3 regions of the Pseudomonas sp. BGA-UO-ETr-WB11 genome follow, and region 1 is predicted to be linked to each of the others. Evidence: predicted binding sites of a transcription regulator. Region 1 holds the regulator's gene; each other region holds the start of a gene.
The links. Region 1 encodes sigma-54, which starts transcription at its own class of promoters, with help from an activator protein. Its sites were predicted from a motif close to ANTGGCATNNANNTTGCTNT; they were not measured.
Positions count from the first base shown of each region.

Region 2: the regulator sigma-54 is predicted to act here: its motif matches at 5,948-5,967, upstream of AC56DI_RS03405 (CmpA/NrtA family ABC transporter substrate-binding protein).
Region 3: the regulator sigma-54 is predicted to act here: its motif matches at 6,299-6,318, upstream of flgB (flagellar basal body rod protein FlgB).

Region 1 is NZ_JCAQOS010000008.1:1,028,997-1,038,558, forward strand. It holds gene rapZ (RNase adapter RapZ) at 1-802, opposite strand, end outside; gene ptsN (PTS IIA-like nitrogen regulatory protein PtsN) at 805-1,269, opposite strand; gene hpf (ribosome hibernation-promoting factor, HPF/YfiA family) at 1,285-1,593, opposite strand; gene AC56DI_RS18325 (RNA polymerase factor sigma-54) at 1,676-3,175, opposite strand; gene lptB (LPS export ABC transporter ATP-binding protein) at 3,319-4,044, opposite strand; gene lptA (lipopolysaccharide transport periplasmic protein LptA) at 4,044-4,586, opposite strand; gene lptC (LPS export ABC transporter periplasmic protein LptC) at 4,573-5,142, opposite strand; gene AC56DI_RS18345 (KdsC family phosphatase) at 5,151-5,675, opposite strand; gene AC56DI_RS18350 (KpsF/GutQ family sugar-phosphate isomerase) at 5,675-6,649, opposite strand; gene AC56DI_RS18355 (ATP-binding cassette domain-containing protein) at 6,888-7,697, shown strand; gene mlaE (lipid asymmetry maintenance ABC transporter permease subunit MlaE) at 7,697-8,494, shown strand; gene mlaD (outer membrane lipid asymmetry maintenance protein MlaD) at 8,494-8,961, shown strand; gene AC56DI_RS18370 (MlaC/ttg2D family ABC transporter substrate-binding protein) at 8,976-9,562, shown strand, end outside.
Region 2 is NZ_JCAQOS010000004.1:60,311-69,872, reverse strand. It holds gene acnB (bifunctional aconitate hydratase 2/2-methylisocitrate dehydratase) at 1-2,031, shown strand, start outside; gene AC56DI_RS03425 (YgdI/YgdR family lipoprotein) at 2,162-2,371, shown strand; gene AC56DI_RS03420 (CmpA/NrtA family ABC transporter substrate-binding protein) at 2,579-3,802, shown strand; gene AC56DI_RS03415 (ANTAR domain-containing response regulator) at 3,833-4,411, shown strand; gene alaC (alanine transaminase) at 4,520-5,761, shown strand; gene AC56DI_RS03405 (CmpA/NrtA family ABC transporter substrate-binding protein) at 6,104-7,462, shown strand; gene AC56DI_RS03400 (ABC transporter permease) at 7,546-8,538, shown strand; gene AC56DI_RS03395 (ABC transporter ATP-binding protein) at 8,563-9,360, shown strand; gene queD (6-carboxytetrahydropterin synthase QueD) at 9,471-9,562, shown strand, end outside.
Region 3 is NZ_JCAQOS010000002.1:182,397-191,958, reverse strand. It holds gene wecB (non-hydrolyzing UDP-N-acetylglucosamine 2-epimerase) at 1-582, shown strand, start outside; gene cysC (adenylyl-sulfate kinase) at 659-1,264, opposite strand; gene AC56DI_RS01335 (flagellar brake protein) at 1,688-2,422, opposite strand; gene AC56DI_RS01330 (flagella synthesis protein FlgN) at 2,498-2,965, opposite strand; gene flgM (flagellar biosynthesis anti-sigma factor FlgM) at 3,016-3,348, opposite strand; gene flgA (flagellar basal body P-ring formation chaperone FlgA) at 3,483-4,241, opposite strand; gene AC56DI_RS01315 (chemotaxis protein CheV) at 4,319-5,251, shown strand; gene cheR (protein-glutamate O-methyltransferase CheR) at 5,296-6,123, shown strand; gene flgB (flagellar basal body rod protein FlgB) at 6,357-6,764, shown strand; gene flgC (flagellar basal body rod protein FlgC) at 6,778-7,221, shown strand; gene flgD (flagellar hook assembly protein FlgD) at 7,243-7,920, shown strand; gene flgE (flagellar hook protein FlgE) at 7,965-9,287, shown strand; gene AC56DI_RS01285 (flagellar basal body rod protein FlgF) at 9,522-9,562, shown strand, end outside.

The DNA.
Region 1 (9,562 bases):
TCCCCAGGCGCTCCGCCAGGTAGACCGAGCGGTGATGGCCGCCGGTACAGCCGATGGCGATGGTCACATAGGCTCGGTTGCTGGCGGCAAAGCGCGGTAGCCACTTGTACAGGTATGCGTGGATATCGGTGTACATCTCATCCACGTCAGCCTGGGCCGCCAGGTAGTCGATTACCGGCTGATCCAGCCCGGAATGGGCGCGCAGCTCGGGCTTCCAATAGGGGTTGGGCAGGCAGCGCACATCGAACACCAAGTCGGCGTCCACAGGCATGCCGCGCTTGAAGCCGAAGGATTCGATCAGAAAGGCAGTACCCGGCTCTGGCTTGTTCAACAGGCGTAGCTTGAGGCTGTCGCGCAGTTGATAAAGGTTGAGGTGGGTGGTGTCGATCTTCAGGTCGGCCAGGTCGCTGATGGGCTCCAATAACAGGGACTCATCGCGGATGGCTTCGGCCAGCGAGCGGCTTTCGTCGGTCAGTGGGTGGCGCCGACGCGTCTCGGAGAAGCGCTTGAGCAGGGTCTCTTCGTCGGCATCCAGGTAGAGCACGTCGCACTGGATATGCCGGGCCCGGACTTCGGCCAGCAGTTCAGGAAAACGCTGCAAGTGTGTCGGCAGGTTGCGCGCGTCGATAGACACAGCCACCTGCGGTTGCAGCACTTCGGTGTGCAGCAAGGCGCGCTCAGCCAGCTCGGGAAGCAGGCCAGCCGGCAGGTTGTCGATGCAGTAAAAGCCGTTGTCCTCGAGAACATCAAGGGCGGTGCTCTTGCCCGAGCCGGAACGTCCGCTGACGATGATCAGGCGCATGTTCAGTGACCGTTCTGCGCGTCCACTACGACCTGGTACAGAGCCTCACTGCTCTGGGCCTGGCGTAGGCGCTCACGAACCTCACTACGGTCGAGCATGCTGGCGATCTGGCGCAGCAGCTCCAGGTGTTCATCAGTTGCTGCCTCTGGAACCAGCAAGACAAACAGCAGGTCCACCGGCGCACCGTCAATGGCGTCAAAATCGACAGCACTGTCCAGATGCAACACGGCACTCAGTGGTGCATGACAGCCAGGCAGGCGGCAGTGCGGAATGGCAATACCATTGCCAAAACCGGTCGAGCCGAGCTTTTCCCGGGCTATCAGGCTTTCGAAGATGTCCTGTTCATCCAGTTCGGGCAGCTCGGTGGCTACCAGGCTGGCAATCTGTTCAAGGACGCGTTTTTTGCTGCCGCCCGGCACGCTCACCAAGGAGCGGCCGGGGGTCAGGATATTTTCAAGTCGGATCATAGGAAGGGGGGAGTGTCAGCGGACAGTAGCGCCCTGCAGACGTTCTAGCTGTTTTTCCTTGTGCTTGATCAGTTGACGGTCGAGTTTGTCAGCGAGCAGGTCGATCGCTGCATACATGTCTTCGTGCTCGGCGTTGGCGACGACTTCGGCGCCAGCGACGTGCAGGGTGGCTTCAATTTTCTGCTTGAGTTTTTCGACCGCCATGGTCACCTGAACATTGGTGATTCGGTCGAAGTGACGTGACAATCGGGCGAACTTTTCGTCGATGTAGTCACGCAGGGCGTCGGTCACATCCAGTTGGTGTCCACTGATGTTGACTTGCATACCGCATTCTCCTTGTTGCCGTGTGTAAGTAACAGGCTAGCAGGCCTGTCACCGGAAACACTGTGGCGTTGCTCAAGTCGTCTCAGATAAGTCGTTTACGTTCGCTGGAAGGCGCTATCCCGAGGGATTCACGGTACTTGGCTACGGTTCGACGGGCGACTTGAATGCCTTGTGCTTCCAGTAAACCAGCGATCTTGCTGTCACTCAACGGCTTTTTCTGATTTTCCGCGGCCACCAGTTTTTTGATGATGGCGCGGATCGCGGTGGACGAGCATTCGCCGCCTTCCGAGGTGCTGACGTGGCTGGAAAAGAAGTATTTCAGCTCGTAAATACCGCGTGGGGTGTGCATGAATTTCTGCGTGGTCACCCGCGAAATAGTCGACTCGTGCATACCCACGGCTTCAGCAATGTCGTGCAGAACCAGAGGTTTCATGGCCTCGTCGCCATACTCGAGAAAGCCGCGCTGGTGCTCGACGATCTGGGTCGCAACCTTCATCAGGGTTTCGTTGCGGCTTTGCAGGCTCTTGATGAACCAGCGCGCTTCCTGCAATTGGTTGCGCATAAAGGTGTTGTCGGTACTGGAGTCCGCGCGACGGACGAAGCCTGCGTATTGCGGGTTGACCCGCAGGCGCGGCACGGCCTCCTGGTTGAGTTCTACCAGCCAGCGCTCGTTGTGCTTGCGCACGAGCACGTCGGGGACCACATATTCCGGTTCGTTCGCCGAGATCTGCGAGCATGGACGCGGGTTGAGGCTCTGGATCAGTTCGATGACCTGGCGCAGGTCGTCTTCCTTGAGCTTCAAACGGCGCATCAACTGGCTGTAGTCGCGACTGCCGAGCAGGTCGAGGTAGTCGCCGGTGAGGCGCTTGGCTTCGGTAAGCCAGGGCGTATCGGCATCCAGTTGGCGCAGTTGCAGGAGCAGGCATTCGCGCAGGTCGCGGGCACCGACGCCGGCGGGTTCGAATTGCTGGATGCGATGCAGCACCGCCTCGACTTCGTCCAGTTCGATATCCAGTTCGGGGTCGAAGGCTTCGAGCACTTCTTCGAGGCTTTCTTCGAGGTAGCCCTGGTTGTTGATGCAGTCGATCAGGGTGACCGCAATCAGGCGATCGGTATCGGACATCGGCGCCAGATTCAGCTGCCAGAGCAGGTGTGCCTGCAGGCTCTCACCGGCGGAGGTGCGGGTGGTGAAGTCCCACTCATCATCGTCGCTGTTGCTTGGCAAGCTGCTGGCGCTGGTTTGGTAGATGTCTTCCCAGGATGTGTCGACGGGCAGTTCGTTGGGAATGCGCTCGCCCCAGTCGCCTTCATCGAGGCTGTCGACTGTCGGTGCGGTTTCCTGGTGGTCGGGCTGCTCGGGTGCGCTGGCGGCTTGTACATGCTCGACGTTATCGGCCATGGGGTCGGCGTTGTCGAAATCTTCACCTTCTTCCTGGCGTTCGAGCATCGGATTGGACTCCAGGGCCTCCTGGATCTCTTGCTGCAGATCCAGGGTAGACAGTTGGAGCAAGCGGATGGCCTGTTGCAGCTGCGGTGTCATCGTCAGCTGCTGGCCCATCTTGAGGACTAGCGATGGTTTCATGGCAGGCTAAGAACCTTATTCGCCGGCGCAAAGGCGCATTGACTACGAGGGCGCATCAGGCGCCCGCAATAAGCAAATTATATGCCTGACCTTGAAGGATTTCCCTGTCTAGCGCAACCGATCCATGGCTGAAGGTCGGGTCGTTACAGGCGGAACTCATGGCCCAGGTAGACGTCTTTCACCAGTTGGTTGGCCAGGATGGTTTCGGCATCGCCTTCGGCAATCAGCTGACCGTCGTTAACGATGTAAGCGGTTTCGCAGATGTCCAGGGTTTCACGCACGTTGTGATCGGTGATCAAAACACCGATGCCTTTGGCCTTTAGCTGGTGAATGATCTGCTTGATATCGCCGACGGAAATCGGGTCGACACCGGCAAAGGGTTCATCCAGCAAAATAAACTTGGGATCGCTGGCCAGGGCGCGCGCGATCTCAACCCGGCGTCGCTCGCCACCGGACAGGCTCATGCCCAGGTTGTCGCGGATATGGGTGATGTGGAATTCCTGCAGGAGGCTTTCCAGGCTCTGGCGTCGGCCGCTGCGATCAAGGTCTTTGCGCGTTTCGAGGATGGCCATGATGTTGTCGGCCACCGTCAGCTTGCGAAAGATCGAGGCTTCCTGGGGCAGATAGCCGATGCCAGCTAGGGCGCGGCCATGCATGGGCAGGAAGGTCACATCTTGCTGGTCGATCAGCACGCGGCCCTGATCGGCGGCGACGAGGCCGACAATCATATAGAAACAGGTGGTTTTGCCGGCGCCATTGGGGCCCAGTAGGCCGACGATCTGCCCGCTCTCGATGGACAGGCTGACGTCGCGCACGACTTGGCGGCCTTTATAGCTTTTGGCCAGGTGTTGGGCTTTAAGAGTGGCCATTACTGCGCCTGCTGTTCGGCGGGTTTGCTCTTCGGCTGGATCACCATGTCGATGCGTGGGCGCGGCGAGGTGATGGCACTGCCGTTGGCGCGCCCGGCGTTGACGATCTGGCGTTTGGTGTCATAGACGATTTTCTCGCCTTCGAAGGTGTTGCCTTCCTGAATCACCTTGGCCTGGTCGATCAGTACGATACGCTCATTGCTGGCGTAGTACTGGATGGTCAGGCCATAGGCTTGCACCAACTGCTTGTCGACGGCAGGTTTTTGTTCGTAATAGGCGGGCTTGCCGACGGCGGTGAACACGTCGATATCGCCTTGCGGGGTTTGGGTGATGGTCACGGTGTCGCCGGTGATCTTCAGGCTGCCTTGAGTAATCACTACGCCGCCGCGATAGACGGCCACGCCTTGTTTATCGTCGAGTTCGGCACTGTCGGCCTGCACGCGAATCGGTTGCTCGCGATCAGTGGGCAAGGCCCAGGTGCCGGCGCTGGTGAAGGCGGCGCTCAGGCTGAGCAGCAGGGAGAAGGTTTTAACGAACCTCATGTTGGCCTCTTACGTTGGACAGCAGGAGCATCCTGCCGTCATTCAAGTACGCTTTCATTCCTTGTGCCGTGGTCACTCCATTGGCGGCCTCGATTCTAACGGCTTGCTGGGTCTGCGCATATTCTTTGTCCGGGAATACGGTCAGACGGCTGCTGGTCAGGATCGTCGGTCGGCCTTTGGCGTCGGTGCGTGCCACGCGCACGTTATCAATCAGTTCAACTTCTTTGCCGCCGGGGGCAACTTCGCCGCGACTGCTTTGCACGTGCCAGGGTTGTACGTTGCCGCGGTAAAGCAATAAGTCGGGATTAGTCAGCAGGGTGAGATCGCTGGCTTTGATGTGCTCCAGTTTGTCGCTGGTCATCACATGGTCGAGCGAGCCGTCGGCCTGAAACTGGGTGCTTTTGGCGTTGATGACGTAGAAGTCGATCGCGTTAGCGTCGCTGGCGCTCGGCGGGTTGCGGTTGAAGCTTTCCGGGCGAATGTTCCAGTAGCCCACCGCCGCCAACAGGGCGGCAATGAGGGTAAAGATCAGCGGGCGGCGCAGTTTGCTCAGCATGGTCAGCTCTACAGGTAGGCGTCGAGGGCAGCGTCGAGGCTACCTTGGGCGCGCATGATCAGTTCGCAGAATTCGCGTGCGGCGCCTTCACCACCTCGGGCTTCGGTCACACCATGGGCATGCTGGCGGACAAAGCCGGCGGCATTGGCCACGGCCATGCCCAGGCCGACGCGGCGGATGACGGGCAGGTCAGGCAAGTCGTCGCCCAGATAAGCCACTTGAGCGTAGTTCAGGCCGAGTTCGCCGAGCAGTTCGTCCAGCACCACCAATTTATCTTCGCGGCCCTGATACAGATGCTGGATACCCAGGTTGTTGGCGCGCTTTTCCACTACGGGTGTGCTGCGGCCGCTGATGATGGCGGTGCGCACCCCGGAGTTGATCAGCATCTTTATGCCTTGGCCGTCGAGGGTGTTGAAGGTTTTGAACTCACTGCCGTCGGTCAGAAAATACAGGCGGCCGTCGGTGAGGACGCCGTCGACGTCAAAGATCGCTAGTTTGATTGCCTTGGCACGTTGCTGCAGGTCTTGGTTCATTACATCACTCCGGCGCGTAGCAGGTCGTGCATGTTCAGGGCGCCTACCGGGCGGTCCTGGTCGTCGACCACTACCAGCGAGTTGATCTTGTGATCTTCCATGATTTTCAGGGCTTCAGCGGCGAGCATGTCTGGTCGGGCGGTTTTGCCGTGGACGGTCATGACATCATCAATGCTGGCCTTGAGCACGTCGACGCCGCGATCCAGGGTGCGCCGCAGATCGCCGTCGGTAAACACACCGGCCAGGTTGCCGTCGGCCTGCAGGACCACGGTCATGCCCAGGCCTTTCTGGGTCATTTCCAGCAGTGCATCGCGCAGTGAGGTACCGCGAAGCACACGTGGCAGACTGTCGCCGCTGTGCATCACGTGCTCGACTTTCAGCAGCAGGCGACGGCCCAGGGCGCCACCCGGATGGGAAAACGCGAAGTCTTCGGCGGTAAAGCCGCGGGCTTCCAGTAGGGCGATGGCCAGGGCGTCGCCCAGTACCAGCGAGGCGGTGGTCGAGGAGGTGGGTGCCAGGTTCAGGGGGCAGGCTTCCTGGCTGATGCGTGCATCCAAGTTGACTTCGGCCGCTTTGGCCAAAGGTGATTCAGGGTTGCCGGTCATGCTGATCAGGGTAATGCCGAGGCGCTTGATCAGTGGCAGCAGGGTGACGATCTCGGCCGTGGAACCTGAGTTGGACAGGGCCAGGACCACGTCGTCGCGGGTGATCATGCCCATGTCGCCGTGGCTGGCTTCGGCCGGGTGCACAAAGAATGCAGTGGTGCCGGTGCTGGCCAGGGTGGCGGCGATCTTGTTGCCGATATGCCCGGATTTGCCCATGCCGACCACCACGACCCGGCCTTTGCTCGCCAGGATCAGCTCGCAGGCGCGGACAAAATTCGCGTCAATGCGCGCAAGCAAACCCTCCACCGCTTCGATTTCGAGGCGAATGGTGCGTTGGGCGGACTGGATCAAGTCGCTGGACTGGCTCATGGGGTCGGAGTACCGGGCGATTAAAAGCCGGCGATTATAGCGGCAAAGGCGCTTGGGCTCACCCTTGTTTGTCGTAGGGGGTAAATGCCGGCTTGGGCAGCGGTTTGTGCCTTGGGTGGTCTGTGGGTCGATGGTATAGTGCGCGGCTTGTTTATGGAGGCAGGCTGGCCCCGACGATGGGCGAGTGTCCTGCAAGGCGGGCACGACGTCAGTAATGACGGCAGCATAAGGAGTCCAGATGAGTGCCGAGAATGCCAATGCGGTCGAACTGAAGGGTGTGACCTTTCAGCGTGGCGCACGCAAGATTTTCAATAACGTCGATATCTTTATCCCGCGCGGCAAGGTCACCGGCATCATGGGGCCTTCCGGTTGCGGCAAGACGACCCTGCTGCGCCTGATTGCCGCCCAACTCAAACCGTCCCAAGGCGAAGTATGGGTCGACGGCAAGAACCTGCCGACCCTGTCGCGGGCTGAACTGTTCGACATGCGCAAGCAGATGGGTGTGCTGTTTCAGAGCGGCGCCCTGTTTACCGATCTGGATGTGTTCGAGAACGTGGCGTTTCCGCTGCGCGTGCACACCAAACTGCCTGAAGAGATGATCCGCGACATCGTGCTGATGAAGTTGCAGGCTGTAGGCTTGCGCGGGGCCATCGAGCTGACGCCGGATGAACTGTCCGGCGGCATGAAGCGCCGTGTGGCATTGGCGCGGGCTATTGCTCTGGATCCGCAGATTCTGATGTACGACGAGCCGTTTGTCGGTCAAGACCCGATCGCCATGGGCGTGCTGGTGCGCCTGATCCGCCTACTCAATGATGCCCTGGGGATCACCAGTATCGTGGTCTCCCATGACCTGGCGGAAACCGCCAGCATCGCCGACTACCTGTATGTGGTGGGTGATGGTCAGGTGCTCGGTCAGGGCACGCCGGACGAGTTGATGAACTCGGACAATCCGCGTATTCGTCAGTTTATGCAGGGCACGCCAGATGGCCCGGTGCCGTTTCATTATCCGGCACCCAATTACCGCGACGATCTTTTGGGGGGGCGCTGATGCGCAGTTTGCCAACACTTGAGCGGATTCGTCTGTTCGGGCGCGCCGGCATTGAGGTGGTCGAGGCCCTAGGCCGCTCCACACTATTTTTGCTACACGCGTTGCTGGGCCGAAATGGCCTGGGCAGTGGCTTTCAATTGCTGGTTAAGCAACTGTATTCGGTAGGTGTGTTGTCGCTGCCGATCATCATTGTGTCCGGGGTTTTTATCGGCATGGTGCTGGCGCTGCAGGGCTACAACATTCTGGTGGATTACGGTTCCGAACAGGCGGTAGGGCAGATGGTGGCCCTGACCTTGCTGCGTGAGCTGGGTCCGGTGGTCACCGGCTTGCTGTTTGCTGGGCGTGCGGGCTCGGCGTTGACCGCCGAAATTGGCAACATGAAGTCCACCGAGCAGTTGTCCAGTCTGGAAATGATCGGTGTAGACCCGCTCAAGTACATCATTGCTCCGCGCCTGTGGGCCGGCTTCATCTCCATGCCGTTACTGGCGCTGATCTTCAGCGTGGTTGGTATCTGGGGTGGCGCCATGGTCGCGGTTGACTGGCTGGGCGTTTATGAAGGCTCGTTCTGGGGCAATATGCAGAACAGCGTGAACTTCCATGAAGACGTGCTCAACGGCGTGATCAAGAGCATTGTCTTTGCCTTTGTGATCACCTGGATTGCCGTGTTCCAAGGCTATGACTGTGAGCCGACCTCGGAAGGCATCAGTCGTGCGACAACCAAAACCGTGGTCTACGCCTCTTTGGCGGTACTGGGCCTGGACTTTATTTTGACTGCCTTAATGTTTGGAGACTTCTGATGCAAACCCGCACCCTGGAAATCGGTGTTGGCCTGTTTCTCCTGGCTGGATTGCTGGCTTTGTTGTTACTGGCCCTGCGCGTCAGCGGCTTGTCGGTAGCCGACAGTGCTGACACCTACAAGCTGTATGCGCACTTCGACAATATTGCCGGCCTGACCGTGCGCGCCAAGGTCACCATGGCCGGCGTCACTATCGGTAAAGTCACTGCTATCGATCTCGACCGCGACAGCTATACCGGTCGGGTGACCATGGAAGTGCAGAAGCGCGTGGATAACCTGCCTACCGACTCCACCGCGTCGATCCTTACGGCCGGCCTGCTCGGTGAGAAGTACATCGGCATCAGTGTAGGGGGGGAAGAGGCGCTGCTTAAAAATGAGGGCACCATTCGCGACACCCAATCGGCGCTGGTGCTGGAAGACCTGATCGGCAAGTTCCTGCTCAATACCGTGAACAAGGACAGCAAATAATGGGAGTGCTCAACATGCGTTCGTTCCTTTGTCGTGGCCTGCTGGTGTTGCTGGCTGCCCTGCCGTTGTTTGCCAGTGCCCAGACGGCGCATCAGGTGGTGCAACAGACCACCGAGCAGCTGCTGGCCGATTTGAAGACTAATCGTCAGGTTTACCAGGGCAACCCCAACGCCTTTTATGATGCGCTCAATCGCATCATCGGCCCGGTGGTGGATGCCGACGGTATTTCCCGCAGCATCATGACCGTCAAGTATTCACGTGGCGCGTCGCCTGAGCAGTTGCAGCGCTTTCAGGATAACTTCAAGCGCAGCCTGATGCAGTTCTACGGCAATGCCTTGCTGGAGTACGACAACCAGGAAATTCGCGTGTTGCCGGCGCGCATGGAAGACCCTGAACGCGCCAGCGTAGGCATGGAAGTCAAGGACAGCAAGGGCACCATCTACCCGGTTTCCTACACCATGGTCAGCCTCAATGGCCAGTGGATGCTGCGTAACGTGATTATCAACGGCATCAACGTCGGCAAGCTGTTCCGTGACCAGTTCGCCGATGCCATGCAGCGCAATGGCAACAATCTCGACAAGACCATCGACGGCTGGGCTGA
Region 2 (9,562 bases), on a different contig from region 1:
ATCCCGCTGCACGCCCTGGCCATGCTGAAAATGGCCCGCGACGGCATCAACCCAGACGCGCCTGGCAGCGTTGGCCCGATCAAGCAGATGGAAGCCCTGAAAGCCAAAGGCTTCCCGGTTGCCTACGTCGGCGACGTAGTGGGTACTGGTTCTTCGCGTAAATCCGCCACCAACTCGGTGCTGTGGTTCTTCGGCGACGACATCCCGAACGTGCCTAACAAGCGCGCTGGTGGTTTCTGCTTCGGCAGCAAAATCGCCCCGATCTTCTACAACACCATGGAAGACGCCGGCGCCCTGCCGATCGAATTCGATTGCAGCAACCTGGCCATGGGCGACGTCATTGACGTGTACCCGATCAAAGGCGAAGTGCGCCGTCATGGCAGCGACGAACTGGTTACCAGCTTCCAGCTGAAAACCGACGTACTGCTCGACGAAGTTCGCGCTGGCGGCCGTATTCCGCTGATCGTCGGCCGTGGCCTGACCGAAAAAGCCCGTGCTGAACTGGGTCTGGCACCGTCCGACCTGTTCAAGAAGCCGGAAGCGCCGGTCGACAGCGGCAAGGGCTTCACCCTGGCCCAGAAAATGGTTGGCCGCGCTTGCGGTCTGGCAGAAGGCCAAGGCGTACGTCCAGGCACCTACTGCGAACCGAAGATGACCACCGTGGGTTCGCAAGACACCACCGGCCCCATGACCCGTGACGAGCTGAAAGACCTGGCTTGCCTGGGCTTCTCTGCTGACCTGGTGATGCAGTCCTTCTGTCACACCGCGGCCTATCCAAAGCCGATCGACGTCACCACTCACCACACCCTGCCAGACTTCATCATGACCCGTGGCGGCGTGTCCCTGCGTCCGGGCGACGGCATCATCCACAGCTGGCTGAACCGTATGCTGCTGCCGGATACCGTCGGCACCGGTGGTGACTCGCACACCCGCTTCCCGATGGGCATCTCCTTCCCGGCCGGTTCCGGCCTGGTCGCCTTCGCCGCAGCCACCGGCGTTATGCCGCTGGACATGCCGGAGTCGGTACTGGTGCGCTTCAAAGGCAAGCTGCAGCCAGGCATCACCCTGCGCGACCTGGTCCACGCGATCCCTTACTACGCCATCAAGGCTGGCCTGCTGACCGTTGAGAAGAAGGGCAAGATCAACGCCTTCTCCGGCCGCATCCTCGAGATCGAAGGTCTGGACGAGCTGACCGTTGAACAGGCTTTCGAGCTGTCCGACGCCTCCGCAGAGCGCTCCGCTGCCGGTTGCACCATCAAGCTGCCGGAAAAAGCCATTGGCGAATACCTGCAGTCCAACATCACCCTGCTGCGCTGGATGATCGGCGAAGGCTACGGCGATGCTCGCACCCTGGAGCGTCGTGCTCAGGCCATGGAAGCTTGGCTGGCCAACCCGCAACTGCTGTCGGCTGACAGCGATGCGGAATACGCCGAAGTCATCGAAATCGACCTGGCTGACATCAAAGAGCCAGTCCTCTGCGCCCCGAACGACCCGGACGATGCCCGTCTGCTGTCGAGCGTACAAGGCCAGAAGATCGACGAAGTGTTCATCGGTTCGTGCATGACCAACATTGGTCACTTCCGTGCCGCCGGCAAACTCCTGGAGAAAAATCCAGGCAACCTGCCGACTCGTCTGTGGCTGGCTCCGCCAACCAAGATGGACGCACACCAGCTGACCGAAGAAGGCTACTACGGCATCTACGGCAAAGCTGGCGCGCGCATGGAAATGCCAGGCTGCTCGCTGTGCATGGGTAACCAGGCACGGGTAGAAACCGGTTCGACCGTGGTTTCCACGTCGACCCGTAACTTCCCGAACCGCCTGGGCGACGCGACCAACGTGTACCTGGCGTCTGCCGAACTGGCAGCCGTTGCGGCAATCACCGGCAAACTGCCGACCGTTGAAGAGTACATGGTCTACGCGGCCGACATCGACAGCATGGCTGCCGACGTTTACCGCTACCTGAGCTTCGACCAGATTGCCGAGTTCCGTGAAGTTGCTGCGAACGCCAAGATCCCGGTCGTTCAAGCCTAACGAGCACAGCGTCAATAAAAACCCCGCCTAGTGCGGGGTTTTTATTGCCTGAGCACTAGGCAAATCGCAGCCAAATGGTTAGCGTAACTTCAGCTATTGAAGAAACATCGTGATCATTAGGGGGAACACCATGAAGCAACTGATTCTTGCCGCCTGCTGCGTACTGAGCCTGGCCGGCTGCTCCAGCGAATACATTATCGCCACCACCGACGGCCAGCTGATCAGCACCGACGGCAAGCCAAAACTCGACACCGACACCGACATGTACCGCTTCGAAGACAGCGAAGGCCGCGATCAACAGATCCAGAAATCGTCGGTCAAGCAAATCCTCGAGCGCTAACAGTCGCTTGATAGTGAACAGACCCCGCCGTGTGCGGGGTTTTGTTTATCCGCCGCACAACGCCACTCTGGCATATCGCTTGCTAAGGGTTATGTACAGCTAACGACCTGCCAACGGCGGCAGGCATAAATCAGACAACGGCGTCGCTCTCTGGCAGTGCACAAGCACGGCTGGACAGTGATTTTTTGTGCTTGGACGGAAAAAATAATGACCGACTCTCACCCGCAAAATCACCTTGACCCGCTCGCCTGGGTGGCGGGTTCCGACGCCCCGGAAAAAAGCGCCATCAACCTTGGCTTTATGGCCCTGACCGACTCAGCCTCACTGATCGTGGCGGCCACCCAGGGCTTTGCCCAGCCTTACGGACTGACGCTGAACCTGCAGCGCCAGGCGTCCTGGGCCACCCTGCGGGACAAACTGCTGAGCGGCGAACTGGATGCGGCCCAAGGCCTGTATGGTCTGCTGTATGCCGTACACCTGGGCATCGGCGGCACCCCGCCGGTGGACATGGCCGTGCTCATGGGCCTGTCCCAGAATGGCCAAAGCATCAACCTCTCACGTCCGCTGCAGACCGCCGGCGTGACCAGCGCTGAAGCACTGCGCGAACATGTGCGCCAAAGCAGTGCAAAACTGACCTTCGCCCAGACCTTCCCCACCGGCACTCATGCCATGTGGCTCAATTACTGGCTGGCCAGCCAAGGCATCCACCCACTGGAAGACGTCAACAGCGTGGTCGTGCCGCCATCGCAGATGGTCGCTCACCTCAAGGCCGGGCGTATCGACGGCTTCTGCGCCGGCGAGCCCTGGGGCGCCCACGCCATTGATGAACAGATGGGCTTTACCCTGACCACCAGCCAGGCGATCTGGCCCGATCATCCGGAGAAAGTTCTGGGCTGCACCCGCGCCTTTGTCGAGGAATACCCCAACACCGCGCGTGCCCTGGTCATGGCGGTACTGGAAGCCAGCCGTTTTATCGATGCCAGCGAAGAGAACAAACGCAGCACCGCCCAACTGCTCAGCGGCAGTGAGTATCTGGATACGCCGCTGAACGCCATCCAGCCGCGCTTCCTCGGCCAGTATGAGGACGGCATGGGCTACGCCTGGCAGGATCAGCACCCGCTGCGCTTCTTTGCCAACGGCGAGGTGAACATGCCCTACCTGTCCGACGGCTTGTGGTTTATGAGCCAGTTCCGCCGCTGGGGCCTGTTGCGCAATGATCCGGACTATCAGGCCATTGCCGGTCAGGTCCAGCAGCTCAACCTTTACCGTGAAGCCGCCAGCCAGTTGGGCATCGCCCTGCCGCCATCGGCCATGCGCAGCTCCACCTTGATAGACGGCAAAGTCTGGGACGGCAACGATCCCGCCGGCTACGCCCGCAGCTTTGCCTTGCACGCCTTGAGCGACAGCACTCAAGCCTCGGTCTCTGCCTAAGAGACGTACGTAATGGATATCACCGCCAAGATGTTACGAATCCTCCTGATCAATGACACCCCGAAGAAGGTTGGCCGGCTGCGCGCCGCACTGATTGAAGCCGGCTTCGACGTCATCGACGAGTCTGGCCTGATCATCGACCTGCCGGCCCGCGTAGAAGCCGTGCGCCCGGATGTAATCCTGATCGACAGCGACTCCCCCGGCCGCGACGTGATGGAGCAGGTCTGCCTGGTCACGCGTGACCAGCCACGGCCGATCGTCATGTTCACTGACGAGCAAAACCCCGACGTAATGCGTCAGGCCATTCAGTCGGGGGTCAGCGCCTACATCGTCGAGGGCATCCAGGCGCAGCGGCTCAAACCCATCCTCGATGTCGCCATGGTGCGCTTCGAGAGTGATCAGGCCCTGCGCGCCCAGTTGCATGCCCGTGACCAGCAGATGGCCGAGCGCAAGCGCGTGGAGCTGGCCAAGGGCATGCTGATGAAGATGAAAAACTGCAACGAAGAAGAGGCCTACACCCTTATGCGCCGCCAGGCCATGAGCCGCCAGCAGAAGCTGATCCAGGTCGCCGAACAGATTATCGCCATGAGCGATCTGCTCGGCAGCTGAGCCAACAGGCTTGCCGCCTCACGCCGAGAGGCGTATTTTCCTCGACTGGCCAGCGCACTGGCCAACGTCGCTCGGACGGTTCCGGGCGCTTACGTTATCGAGGTTTACATGGCCGAACACCGTTCGCCGCGCCGCTTTGCGCGCATTGATCGTCTCCCCCCCTACGTTTTCAACATCACCGCCGAGCTGAAAATGGCGGCACGCCGCCGTGGTGAAGACATTATCGACTTCAGCATGGGCAACCCCGACGGCGCCACGCCGCCCCATATCGTCGAGAAGTTGGTACAGGTCGCCCAGCGCGATGACACCCACGGCTACTCCACCTCGCGCGGCATCCCGCGCCTGCGCCGCGCCATCTCGCACTGGTACAAAGACCGCTACGCCGTCGATATCGACCCGGACAGCGAAGCCATTGTCACCATCGGCTCCAAAGAAGGCCTGGCGCACTTGATGTTGGCCACACTCGACCACGGCGACACCGTGCTGGTGCCCAACCCCAGCTATCCGATTCATATCTACGGCGCCGTGATTGCTGGCGCCCAGGTGCGCTCGGTACCGCTGATTCCCGGCGTGGATTTTTTCGTCGAACTGGAAAAGGCCATCCGCGAAAGCATCCCCAAGCCGAAGATGATGATTCTCGGCTTCCCGTCCAACCCCACCGCCCAGTGCGTGGAGCTGGAGTTCTTCGAGCGCGTGGTGGCCCTGGCCAAGCAGTACGACATTCTGGTGGTCCACGACCTGGCCTACGCCGACATCGTCTTCGATGGCTGGAAGGCGCCGTCGATCATGCAAGTGCCCGGCGCCAAGGATATCGCGGTGGAGTTTTTCACCCTGTCCAAGAGCTACAACATGGCCGGCTGGCGCATCGGCTTTATGGTTGGCAATAAAGAACTGGTCAACGCCCTGGCGCGGATCAAGAGCTACCACGACTACGGCACCTTCACCCCGCTGCAAGTAGCCGCCATTGCCGCACTGGAAGGCGACCAGCAATGTGTGCACGACATCGCCGAGCAGTACAAACAACGGCGCGACACCATCGTCCGCGGCCTGCATGACGCAGGCTGGATGGTCGAGAATCCCAAGGCAGCGATGTACATCTGGGCCAAAATCCCCGAGCCGTACGCCCATCTCGGCTCCCTGGAGTTCGCCAAGAAGCTGCTCAGCGACGCCAAGGTCTGCGTTTCTCCCGGCATTGGTTTTGGCGATTACGGCGACGATCACGTGCGCTTCGCCCTGATTGAAAACCAGGACCGTATCCGCCAGGCCGTACGTGGCATCAAGGCCATGTTCCGCGCCGATGGCTTGATACCAGCCACTGCCGCGCGCAAAGCCAGCCCGTCTCAGGACTGACGCCCGCCCTTCGCCCAGAGCACCCAAACAGGCGCTCTGGGCGCACCAAGGTATGGCGCTGGTACCAGGCACATGCACCAGCACATACCATCCACGCGTCCTTGCGCGCCCGCTTACGCTTGTCCAACACACCTAAAGATCTATCCTATCTACCTGTTTTAAATAGAGAAATAATTTAAAACAGAAGTTGGCAAGGTGCTTGCTAAAGCTCTGATACCACGTCTTAGGATCGCCAACGGCGGTGATCGGGACGAACAGACAAAGACGTCAAAGGCTCTCAGCCCCTCAAGGGTTTGATTGTCCGCGACGTCTTTTTTCGTTTCTGACCCCGAGGTATTAGTCATGCTCAACAACCGCCGTAACCTGCTGAAGAAAGCCCTGGCCGCCAGCCTGCTGGTGCTCTCGCCCCTGAGCCTGCAGATCGCTCACGCCGCCGACCCAGAAAAAGTCGAACTCAAACTCGGCTTTATCAAGCTCACCGACATGGCCCCGCTGGCCATCGCCTACGAGAAAGGCTTCTTCGAAGACGAAGGTCTGTACGTCACCCTTGAAGCCCAAGCCAACTGGAAGGTGCTGCTCGACCGGGTGATCATGGGCGAACTGGACGGTGCACACATGCTGGCCGGTCAACCGCTCGGCGCCACCATCGGTTTTGGTACCAAGGCGGACGTGGTCACGGCCTTTTCCATGGACCTCAACGGCAACGCCATCACCATGTCCAACGCCGTTTGGGCCGAGATGAAGAAACACGTGCCGATGGAAAATGGCAAGCCGGTGCATCCAATCAAGGCCGACGCCCTCAAACCGGTCATCGAGCAGTTCAAGGCCCAAGGCAAGCCCTTCAACCTGGCCATGGTGTTCCCGGTTTCCACTCACAACTATGAGCTGCGCTACTGGCTGGCCGCCGGCGGCATCAATCCTGGCATGTACGCCCCGGAGAAAGGCGACATCAGCGGTCAGCTCAATGCTGACGCCCTGCTTTCGGTAACCCCGCCGCCACAAATGCCCGCCACCCTGGAAGCCGGCACCATCAATGGTTACAGCGTGGGCGAGCCGTGGAACCAGGCTGCCGTATTCAAGGGCATTGGTGTGCCGGTGGTTACCGATTCGCAGATCTGGAAGAACAACCCGGAAAAAGTCTTTGGCGTCTCCAAAGACTGGGCCGATGCCAACCCGGAAACCCACAAACGCCTGGTCAAGGCCCTGATCCGTGCGGCTAAGTGGCTGGATGCCGATAACAACGCCAATCGCATGGAGGCGGTCAATATCATCTCGCGGCCCGAATACGTGGGTGCCGACGCCAAGGTGATCGCCAACTCGATGACCGGCTCATTCGAGTTCGAAAAAGGCGACGTACGAGACGCCAAGGACTTCAACGTGTTCTTCCGCTACAACGCCACCTACCCCTACTACTCGGACGCCATCTGGTACCTGACGCAAATGCGTCGCTGGGGTCAGATCGGCGAGCCGAAGTCGGATGACTGGTACCTGCAAACCGCCAAGAAAGCCTACCTGCCGGCCGTGTATCAGGAAGCCGCCAGCGAACTGGTCAAGGAAGGCAAGGCCAGCGCCAGCGACTTCCCGGCCGCCAGCGAAGAGGGCTTCCGCGCACCCAGCAACGAGTTCATCGATGGCATCACCTACGACGGCCGCAAGCCTAACGCTTACCTGTCTTCGTTCAAGATCGGTCTGACCCAGTAACCCCGCCGCACCCGGCAGCCGATCCAGGCTGCCGACCACGGGGCTGCCGCGCAGCCCCCTCATGACTTACTGAGGAACGGACGATGAGTAATCCAAGCGTCGCCACCCCGATCACCGACACTGTGAAAGCAGCCAAAAAACAGGCACTACTGAAAAAGTGGGCGCCTGCGATGATTCTGCCCATGGCCGGCATCTTCATCTTCCTGGTGCTCTGGCAGATGCTGGCGAGCAACATCAACACCAGCCTCGGCCAGTTCCCAGGGCCGATCCAGGTGTACAGCCAGGCCAGCGGTCTGCTCGACAATCACTTTCAGGAGCAGGAAAAAGCCGCGCAATTCTATGCCCGCCAGGAGAAACGCAACGCTGAGACCCTGGCCCGTGACCCACAGGCCAAGGTGCAGACCCGCGTCTACACCGGCAAGCCAAGCTTCTTTGCGCAGATTTTCACCAGCCTCTACACGGTGCTCACCGGTTTTGCGATTGCCGCATTGATCGCCGTACCGCTAGGGATCGTCTGCGGCCTGTCAAAAAGCCTGTACACCGCCGTCAATCCTCTGATTCAGCTGTTCAAGCCGGTATCACCCCTGGCCTGGTTGCCACTGGTGACCATGGTGGTCAGCGCCGTGTACACCAGCACCGACCCGCTGTTTGCCAAATCCTTCGTGACCTCGGCCGTGACCGTGGCCCTGTGCTGCCTGTGGCCAACGGTGATCAACACCACGGTCGGGGTGGCCAATATCGACAAGGACCTGCTCAACGTCAGCCGCGTGCTGAGCCTGTCGCCCATCAGCCATGTACGGCGGATCGTCTTGCCGGCGGCTATGCCGATGATCTTCACCGGCCTGCGCCTGTCCCTGGCCACCGGCTGGATGGTACTGATCGCCGCGGAAATGCTGGCGCAGAACCCAGGCCTAGGCAAATTCATCTGGGATGAGTTCCAGAACGGCAGCTCCAACTCCCTCGGCCGCATCATGGTTGCCGTACTCACCATCGGCCTGATCGGTTTTATGCTCGACCGCCTGATGCTCATGCTCCAGCGCTATGCCAGCTGGGACAAGAATGCCGATCTGCGTTAAGCCCTTATTTACCAGGAGCCTGCCATGAGCACTGCTACCCATCTTGAACTCAGCAACGTCGGCATCAGCTTCCCCACCGACCAAGGCCTGTTCTGCGCCCTGCAGAACGTCAATCTGAAAATCGCCAAAGGCGAGTTCGTCTCGCTAATCGGCCACTCCGGCTGCGGCAAATCGACTGTCCTCAACATCGTTGCCGGTCTGTATCAGGCCAGCACTGGCGGTGTGATTCTCGACGGCCGCGAGGTCAACTCGCCCGGCCCGGAGCGCGCCGTGGTGTTCCAGAACCACAGCCTGCTGCCCTGGCTGAGCTGCTACGAAAACGTCGAACTGGCGGTGCGCCAGGTGTTCAAACACAGCAAGTCGCGGCCGGAAATGCGCGAGTGGATTGAGCACAACCTCAATCTGGTGAACATGATGCACGCCAAGGACAAACGCCCCAGCGAGATCTCCGGCGGCATGAAACAGCGTATCGGCATCGCCCGTGCGCTGGCCATGCAACCCAAGGTCCTGCTGATGGATGAACCCTTCGGCGCCCTCGACGCCCTCACCCGCGCCCACCTGCAAGATTCTTTGATGGCCATCCATCAGGAACTGGGCAACACGGTGATCATGATCACCCACGACGTCGACGAGGCCGTGCTGCTCTCCGACCGTATTGTGATGATGAGCAACGGCCCGGCCGCCACCATCGGCGATATTCTTCAGGTCGATCTGCCGCGCCCGCGCGAGCGCCTGGCCCTGGCCAACGACGCCCGCTACCACGAGTACCGCGCCGCCGTGCTGGAGTTCCTCTACCAGAAGCAGCAGCGCCCCGCCGCCTAGTCAAAGGCGCAGACCCTACGCGCCTGCTTGCGGGCGCTGTGGGGCCAAACCTGCACAGAGCTGATAAACTGCCCGCAGCTGGCCGTCTAACTCTTGCAGAGAGCAACACCTTGGAACTGTTCAAAGAATTCACCTTCGAATCAGCACACCGCCTCCCCCATGTACCGGCAGGCCACAAGTGCGGGCGCCTGCATGGCCATTC
Region 3 (9,562 bases), on a different contig from region 1:
GTCTTGTTATATGCGGATCGCGCCCCAAAGCGCTCAAGTATCCTTTCGAGGCTAGGTCTACATCAGGAAAGTTATCTGTTGCTGACTTGTCATCGCCCGTCTAATACAGATAATTTCGATTCTTTTGAACAGCTTATGGACGCAGTTCAAGGGTTAGCTTACGAACAGAATAAATTGGTAGTCTTTCCTATCCATCCTAGGCTTGGCCCACGGTATCGGAAAGCCCTCTCTAGCTGGCCGCAAATAAAGGCTATTGAGCCGGTCGGTTACGTTGACATGCTTGCGTTGTTGCAAGGGGCCGATTTAGTTTTGACCGATAGTGGAGGATTGCAAGAGGAGGCGTGTGCACTTCGCCGGCACTGCTTAGTGCTTCGGCCCAACACCGAGCGTCCGGAAAGTCTAGAAAGTGGTGGGGCTCAGTTAGTTCCAGTCGTTACGGGGAATAATTTGATCGCCGCTGCGGATTTTGTGCGCCGGTCCCATCTTAGCTGGAGTAATCCATTTGGCGATGGGCAAGCCTGTCGGCGAATTCTACAAGTACTTATGGCTGATTTTACTTCGGATAAGATACGGTCTGAATAACGCCTGATTTGTGCCATTACTTAAATTATTACCCGGCTTAGTAATCTCGGCCTCTTGTGATTGTATGTCAGCTTTTTTAGTGAAATTTATTAATAAGAAGTTTAATTAGCTGCTGCACACAGTCTTCAATCGATAGGTTGTCGGTGTTCAGAATTAGGTTTGGTTGTCGCGGTGGTTCGTAGGGTGAGGATATGCCTGTGAAGTCTTCAAACTCTCCCTCCCTGGCTCGTCTGTAAAGCCCTTTTACATCCCGTGCCTCGCATACTTGCAAAGAGCACTCGAGATAAACCACGGAAAAATCTTCAGGGCTGATGATACTTCTAACCATTTCACGGTCATAACAGGTTGGAGATATGAAGGCTGCTATGCAGATCATTCCCATATCTACAAACAACTTGGCGGTTTCAGCAGCGCGCCGCAGGTTTTCATGTCGGGCCTGTGGTGTGAAACCTAGGTCAGCGCATAAGCCCCTTCGCAGGTTATCTCCATCGAGCACCACGCAGCGCCGCCCCAAATCATAAAGCTGTGCTTCGAGAGCATAAGCCAGCGTGGATTTCCCTGCGCCAGAGAGTCCTGTAAGCCAAAGTACGTGCCCGCGTTGATAGTTTAGTCGTTCTCTCTGCTCACGACTGACCAACTGTCCCTGTTGGGAGGATGACTGGTTAGAGCTCGCGTTGTTCATACAACTCACTCAGAATTTGCCTAAGGGCTTGACCAGAGAGTCCACTACAGTGCGCCCGCCGTTGTGGATATCAAACTTTGTCATCAGACAGAGGTGTCCAGCAGCTTGCCGGGATTGAGAGGGCGGTGTGCTGGTCAGGTTTAAACCAGCACTCTAATCGGTGTCGATAGGAAAACGGGTTTCTGTCTAGGCGCCCCGTTCTGACCCGGCTTTTGAGCGTTTCGTGGGTGGTGAAATAGAAAGCTTCGAATCGAACGGCCGTCTCTAGTGAGTCAGACACGCTGCGAAAAATAATTTCAGCACTCACGTTAGCTCCAATCATCCCGTGATCGCGTACCGACATGATCACTATTATTTTTTCAGCCGTTTTGAGTGCGCTCTCAATCTGAGCGACACGTATATTGTCCGACGCAGCGGCAGGTGTCAGTCGAACTGGCGCGCTTCTCGTTGCACTTGATAGACAAAACGCTCAATGCTGCGTTGGGCTAGGCCGTCTATGCGGTAAAAGCGCAGTCCGGCATAGGTCATGTCCACTTTGCTTTCGTAGCTTAAGTGGCGCAGCTCTGCTGCGGTGCTGATGGCGCCGAAGGGGAGCTTTATATTAAGGCGTTCATAGACTTGGCCCGCTTGCAGGCGGCTGCCGAGATCGCCTTGAAAGCGCAGTCGGCATCCCGTGGCGGAGATGTCCAGTAATTGACCTTTGATGCCGTTGCTGAGCTTGTCGCCTGACAAATCAATACTCAGCAGTTGTCCTTGCTTGAGTGGGGCGCGAAAGGCGTTGCGGCGCTGATGGTAGGTGACTTCGCTGGGCAGTCCGCTCCAATAGCAGCGGGCGCCATCCAGCTCGCCAATCTGGACGTTTTGCTGGCATTCCCAGGCTATACGGACGCCTTCATGGAAGCCTTCGACTTTGAACGTTTCGCCATTTTTGAGGAAGCGCTCGCCGTCGTTAGGTATTAGCTCGTCTAGCGCCAGCAGGCTGCGCTCACGATTGATCGCAACCAAGTAGCTTTGAAAGCGTTGGCTGCGCTCTGGGAAGCTGATGATCAGCGGGTCATGATTGTCTTGGAGGTGACGCAGATTGGCGAAGATTTCTGCAGCAGTTTTCAGCACCTTGGGTGGCTGTGGGCCGGTGTCTTCTGTGAATGGGGTGGACACGATCCGCGAATCTCCAAACGCAATTTTTGCGCATTAGCATACTGGCATTGTGCTGGTATGTCCCGGCGCTCGGTTTCAGGCCTGACTAAGTGGCCGCTGTTGCGCGATTCTAGCGGTACTGCCACGGCTGTCATAGAGATTGGGGGTTTCAGCGCCGCGCAAAATGCTGAGTACGCTGTTGGCGGCGGTTTGGCTGGTTCGAATCACTCGGCCATTGAGGAGATTGGCTGCGCGACACTGCTCGAGCAGTTCGCCCAGTTGCGCGCTGCGAGCAAGCAATTCGCTGCCTTGTTGGGAGTGTGTGGCCAGTTGCTCCAGGCCCTTTTGGTCAGCGCTCAGCTGTAGACTTTGAAGCAGTTCGCTGCGCTGCCTGCCGTGTTGCTCGAGCAGACTCAGGAGTGGCAACTTGCGGCCTAGGATTTGTTCAAGCTGTGGCAGGTCACGCTCTCCCAGCGCCTTGAACTCGTCCTGAATCAGCGCGAGCAGTTGCTGGCTTACGCTGATGTCGTCGTTAAATAACTGCAAAAGGGTTATGTCATGCATAGCGTGCTCTGGGAATTGGGCGTCCAGCTTCCCCGGCGCGGCCTTCGGCTTTAGCGGCGGGACTCGAAATCTAGCAGTTTGCTCGCGACCCGTTGGCTGTCTACGGTGTAGCTGCCGTCGCTTATGGCTTGCTTGAGGCGTGCCACCCGCTCTTTATCGACGCTTGGCAGTTCACTCAGTTTATTGGTGGCTTTTTGCAGCTGTTGGGCATCGGTGCTCAGTTGCACGGACTCGCCTGCTTTGCTTGCTGGTGCAGGCATGGCTTCCGGCGCGGTCTGGCGCAGGCTGTTCGCATCGCTGCGATTGGCTGCCTGAGTGTTGCCGGTGCGCCCGTTAGCGTTAGCTGCAGGGGGGTTGTTCGGCCTATTGATGTCGATGACCATGATGCGAAACCTCGAAGACTATTTTGGACGCTTGCCTGTTTTTCGGCAGCGCCGAGAAAAACTTTAGGGTGTTCGTTCATGTGTTACTGATCAGTGTAGGAAAACGTTACGCGTATGCGCCAGGTAAATCTGGCCTACATGGATACTTCAACTTGTCCTGGGCCGGTTACCCTGGCTTTTATCACGCGCTCAGAGCGCTGGTTGCGCACACGGATTTGCTCGCCTGTGGCGCCGTCGGACAACGCTTCGCCAGGCATGCGTACGCTAACACTCGCGCTGCGGGCGGTGATGACGACCTGGTCGCCCTTGCGAATGACTTCTGCTTGCTCTAAATGGCCGGCGGTCAATACTTGGTCAGGCAATATAGGGCGTGTCAATTTTTTGCCGGATGCTTGCTCGATAGCAGTCAAAAAACCTTGATTGAGCAGGCCAATGTCGCGCTCGACCAGAACCAGGTCTGTAGGGCTGAGCACTGACTTGCGCTTCAGGGGGCGGTTGGCGATAACCACCTGCCTATAGATGTGCACTTGCCCGGGCACGAAGACTGTCCAGGGGCTGCTGCCGGCACACCGTACCCTGACGGTGACCCTGCCGACTGGTTGTGCAGGGCTTTCTAGCTTGGCTGTCAGGCCCTGATCGCAGATAGGTAGTCGCAGCCGTGGGTCGATTTGCTGAATTTCGATCTCGTGTCGGGCTTGGATTTCGCTACGCTCTAAATGTGTGGTGACAGCCTGCTCAAGAAAATCCTGCGTTATGCCGATAAGCTGCTCAGGTAGTGTTGTAGCCGCTGCAACAGGCAGGCTATAGCCTAACCCGAGCAAAGCAGGTAAAACACGGAGCAGCTGAAGGCGCGTTGCCATCAGGTGTCGAATAAATGTCGGTTTTGCGTTCATGGCAATTGAAAAGCAAGGCTCGTGCCGCCTGCTACGCTAAGCGGTGCAGACGGTGACTTAAAATAAGGAGTCGGGGCATGGCCGGTGTAATGGATTCGGTTAACCAGCGTACGCAGCTGGTAGGGCAGAATCGTCTTGAGTTGCTGTTGTTTCGCCTCGATGGCAATCAGCTGTACGGGATCAACGTGTTTAAGGTGAAAGAGGTGCTGCAGTGCCCGAAACTCACCATCATGCCCAAGTCCAGTCCGGTTGTACGTGGAGTCGCGAATATTCGTGGCGGCACTATTCCTATTCTCGACCTGGCCATGGCCACGGGTCGTGTCGGTCTGGATGATCTGAAAAACAGTTTTGTGATCATCACCGAATACAACACCAAGGTTCAGGGTTTTCTGGTGCGTTCGGTTGAACGCATCGTCAACATGAACTGGGAAGAGATTCATCCGCCACCCAAGGGCACTGGGCGCGACCATTACCTGACGGCAGTGACGCGTCTGGATCAGCAGTTGGTGGAAATCATCGATGTTGAGAAGATTCTTGCTGAAGTTGCGCCTACCTCTGAGGTGATTTCAGCCGGTGTCATTGATGTCGAAACTCAGGCCAAGGCGGTGTCCAAGCGAGTGTTGATTTGCGATGACTCCTCGGTGGCGCGCAAGCAAGTGATTCGCTGTCTAGAGACCGTTGGGGTCGAGGTGGTGGCGCTTAACGATGGTCGTGAGGCGTACGAGTATCTGCGCAAGATGGTGGAGGAGGGTAAGCAGCCTGAGCACGAGTTTTTGATGCTGATTTCTGACATCGAAATGCCCGAAATGGACGGTTATACCTTGACCGCCGAAATACGCTCAGACCCCCGCATGCAGAAACTGCACATCATCCTGCATACTTCGCTTTCTGGCGTGTTTAACCAGGCTATGGTGAAGAAGGTCGGGGCGGATGATTTTCTCGCGAAGTTCCGGCCCGATGAGTTGGCCTCGCGGGTGGTTGAGCGCATTAATGCAGTAGACGGGAGCTGAGGGCCTGGCCTTCGGCAACGCACATGAACGGTGAGGCGGCTTTAGTGTCTTCAGGTAACTTGGATTTCGAGCAGTTCCGTGTCTTTCTAGAAAAGGCCTGTGGAATTTTGCTGGGCAGCAACAAGCAATACTTGGTGTCCAGTCGCCTTAATAAGTTGATGGAGCAGCAAGGAATCAAAACCCTGGGTGAGTTGGTGCAGCGCATGCAAGGCCAGCCGCGCAGTGGCTTGCGCGAGCAGGTAGTCGATGCAATGACGACCAATGAAACCCTCTGGTTCCGTGATACTTATCCGTTCGAGGTGCTGAAGAACCGGGTTTTCCCTGAGATGCTCAAGGCTAATGGTGGGCAGCGTTTGCGCATCTGGTCGGCGGCCTGTTCCTCCGGTCAAGAGCCCTATACCCTGTCGATGACCACTGACGAGTTCGAGCGCAGCAATCTCGGCCAGCTCAAGGCGGGCGTGCAGATTGTTGCGACCGATCTTTCCGGCTCCATGTTGGCGACCTGCAAGTCGGGTGAATACGACAGTCTGGCGATGGGGCGTGGCTTATCCCAGGAGCGGCTGCAGAAGTTTTTTGACCCTAAAGGCGCTGGGCGTTGGGCGATCAAGCCCGCGATCAAGAGCCGGGTTGAGTTTAGGGCGCTCAATTTGCTGGACAGTTACGCCAGCCTGGGCAAGTTTGACATCGTGTTCTGTCGCAATGTGTTGATTTACTTCTCGGCAGAGGTGAAGAAGGACATTTTGTTGCGCATCCATGGGACCCTCAAGCCTGGTGGATATCTGTTTCTCGGTGCCTCCGAGGCGCTTAATGGTCTGCCTGATCACTACCAGATGGTGCAGTGCAGTCCGGGGATCATTTACAAGGCTAAATAGCTGCGCCGGCCGTGGAGTCAAAAAACGGGAGACCTTAGGGTCTCCCGTTTTTTTGTGCGGCAAAAATACTGAGTGGATTGCCGCCTGCAGGGGATTAGGCGGAAAGGTATTGCCGCTTGAGTGCTTTTTCTACCTTGTTTATATAGTAAGGCATTGAAAAATAAGGATAAATTGTTTTGGCATAAGCTTTGCTTTGTCTTCGTCAAGCAAACTCTTGCGCAGGTTTACCGATCATGAGCATCAGCTTCGAAAGCGCCCTCAACGGTCATGACAAGGCACTCGGTTTTCGTGCCCAGCGCGCCGAAGTGTTGGCCAACAACATGGCCAATGCCGATACGCCTAACTTCAAAGCCCGTGACCTTGATTTTGCCTCGGTACTGGCGGAGCAAAATGCCAAGGCCAAGGGCGGCGAGTTTCAGCTCAATCGCAGCAACAGCAAACATATTGATGCTCAGGGTGTCGCCTCGGCTGATCCGGCCCTGCGTTATCGCATGCCGTCCGAGCCGTCCCTAGACCAAAACACCGTCGATTTGCAGGTCGAGCAATCTAAGTACGCCGAAAACTCGGTGCAATTTCAGGCCAGCTTTACCCTGCTTAACAGCAAGTTTAAAGGTCTGATCAGCGCCCTGCGCGGCGAATAACGGAGAAGCAGTCATGTCATTAGCCAGTGTATTCAATATCGCCGGAACCGGCATGAGTGCCCAAAGTACTCGGCTGAATACCATCTCCAGCAACATCGCCAACGCAGAGACCGTGTCATCAAGCATTGATCAGACTTACAGGGCCCGGCATCCGGTGTTCGCAACCGTATTTCAAGGCGCGCAACAGGGCGCTGGTGACTCGCTGTTTGCCGAGCAGGATCAATCCGGTGCGGGTGTGCAGGTGCTGGGTATTGTTGAGGAGCAAGGTAGCCTGACGCCGCGCTACGAGCCCAATCATCCCGCCGCAGACGCGGATGGTTATGTCTATTACCCGAACGTCAATGTGGTTGAGGAGATGGCCGACATGATATCCGCCAGTCGAGCCTTTCAGACCAACGTTGAAATGATGAATACCGCCAAGCAGATGATGCAGCGCGTACTGACCCTGGGCCAGTAAGCCGCGAGTGAGGAAAACAACATGAGCATCAGTAGCGTCAATGCGGCAAGCACGGTTCTGGATCAGTATCAGCTCAAAGATTCGGCGCCCAAGAGCAATGAGCTGGGCAAGAATGAGTTTCTCAACCTGCTGGTGGCGCAGTTGAATAACCAAGACCCGCTATCGCCCCAGGACAATGGTGAATTTATCGCTCAGCTGGCGCAGTTCAGTACGGTGGAAGGGGTCGATAAGCTTAATACCAGCATGGAATCGATGCTCTCTGGTTATCAGTCATCTCAAGCGTTGCAGGCATCGTCACTGGTTGGTCGCAAGGTCATTATTCCCACCGATAAAGCTGTGGTGGATACCAGTGAGACCTTCAAGGCCAGCTTGGTGGTGCCTGCAACCAGCAGCAATGTCTATGTGAATGTGTATGACAGTGCCGGTTCTGTGGTCAATCGCATCAACATGGGTCAGCAGGCTGCCGGTAATGTCAGTTTTATGTGGGACGGCAAAGATTCCAGCGGCAAGGTCTTGCCGCCAGGTACATACAAGTTCCAGGCCCAAGCCAGCTACGGTGCCGACACCAAAGCGTTGACCACTATGCTGCCGGCCAACGTCGATAGCGTCACTCTGGGTCAAAATGGCGGCGAGTTGATGCTCAACTTGGCCGGGCTCGGCAGTATCGGGCTCTCCAAAGTTCAGGTAATCGGTCAATAATTTAGCGGCTGTAAGCGCCGGTTCTACCGGCAAAGGAGTACTTCATGGCGTTTAATATCGGTCTCAGCGGTCTGCGGGCAGCCACCAGCGACCTTAACGTCACCGGCAACAATATTGCCAACGCTGGCACTGCCGGCTTTAAACAGTCGCGAGCTGAATTTGCTGATGTATATGCCGCTTCTGTGCTCGGTGGCGGTGCCAATCCGCAGGGGAGCGGCGTACTGCTGTCGGATGTTTCGCAGTTGTTCAATCAGGGTAATATCAACTACACGCAAAATGGCCTGGATCTGGCAGTTAACGGTAACGGGTTTTTTATCACCAGCAACAACGGTGATGTCAGCTACACCCGCGCCGGCTACTTTGGTACCGATAAAGAAGGCTTTGTGGTGAATAACTTCGGTTACAAGCTGCAGGGTTATGCCGTGGATGCCAACGGCAATTTGCAAAATGGCGTGGTCAGCGATGTGCAGATTCAAACTTCTAGCCAGGCGCCCAAGGCGACCACTGAGGTCAATCAGACCTTCAATCTCAACTCGACAAATAAGATACCAGCCAACGCTACTTTCGATCCGACAGATCCCACCAGTTATAACTCGGCGACCTCGACCAATATCTATGACTCGCAGGGTAACTCCCATGTGATGACGCAGTATTTTCTCAAGACCGGGCCGAATAATTGGCAGATGAATGTGCTGATTGATGGTCGAAATCCGGATAACCCTGGATTGGAGCCGCCGACACCGTCGACCATTCCGTTGCAATTCACGACATCGGGTCAGTTGGATGTAGCTGCGTTGGTGGCGTCCACACCTACGGGCTTTACTGTCGGTGCGGATGGCACCATTGATCTGACTACCTGGGTGCCTGCGGCGCCTGATACCGCAATACCACCGGTTTGGAGCAGTAATGGCGCGACCGCCAGCGCCACGGGGATCAATATCGATTTACGTCCATCGACACAGTTTTCCAGTGTGTTTGCCGTCAGTAGCGTCAGTCAGGATGGTTACACCACGGGTCAGCTCTCAGGGCTTGAGGTGGATGATACTGGTGTGATTTTTGCCCGCTACACCAATGGGCAATCCAAGGTGCAGGGGCAGGTGGTGTTGGCCAACTTTGCCAACCAGCAGGGGCTCACGCCTGCGGGCAAAACGGCCTGGACGCAATCGTTCGAGTCCGGTGAGCCGGTGGTTGGGACGCCGCGTAGTGGCACCATGGGAGCCCTGCAGTCTGGTGCGCTGGAGGACTCTAACGTCGAGTTGTCCGACCAGTTGGTGAACCTGATTGTGGCTCAACGTAATTATCAGGCCAACGCGAAAACCATCGAAACCGAGAGCGCGATTACCCAGACCATCATCAATCTGCGGTAACGCCTTGCGGTAGGTCTCGCAGTTCGCGGCAAGTCATCTGTCGCGGGCGGCAGATAGTCGCCGTCATGCTCATCCTAAAGCCCCTGTATGGGGCTTTTTTAATTTTAAAAAATATTGATTATCAAGTGGTTATGTTCATTTTTTGGGCGTGGCACGCCGTTTGCTGTGCAGTAGGTAATTGAGGGTTTTGCGTCAAGCATCTGGCCCTCTCAGCCCATACTGCGGAGCAATGCCATGGACAAGATGTTGTATGTCGCCATGACCGGCGCCAGCCA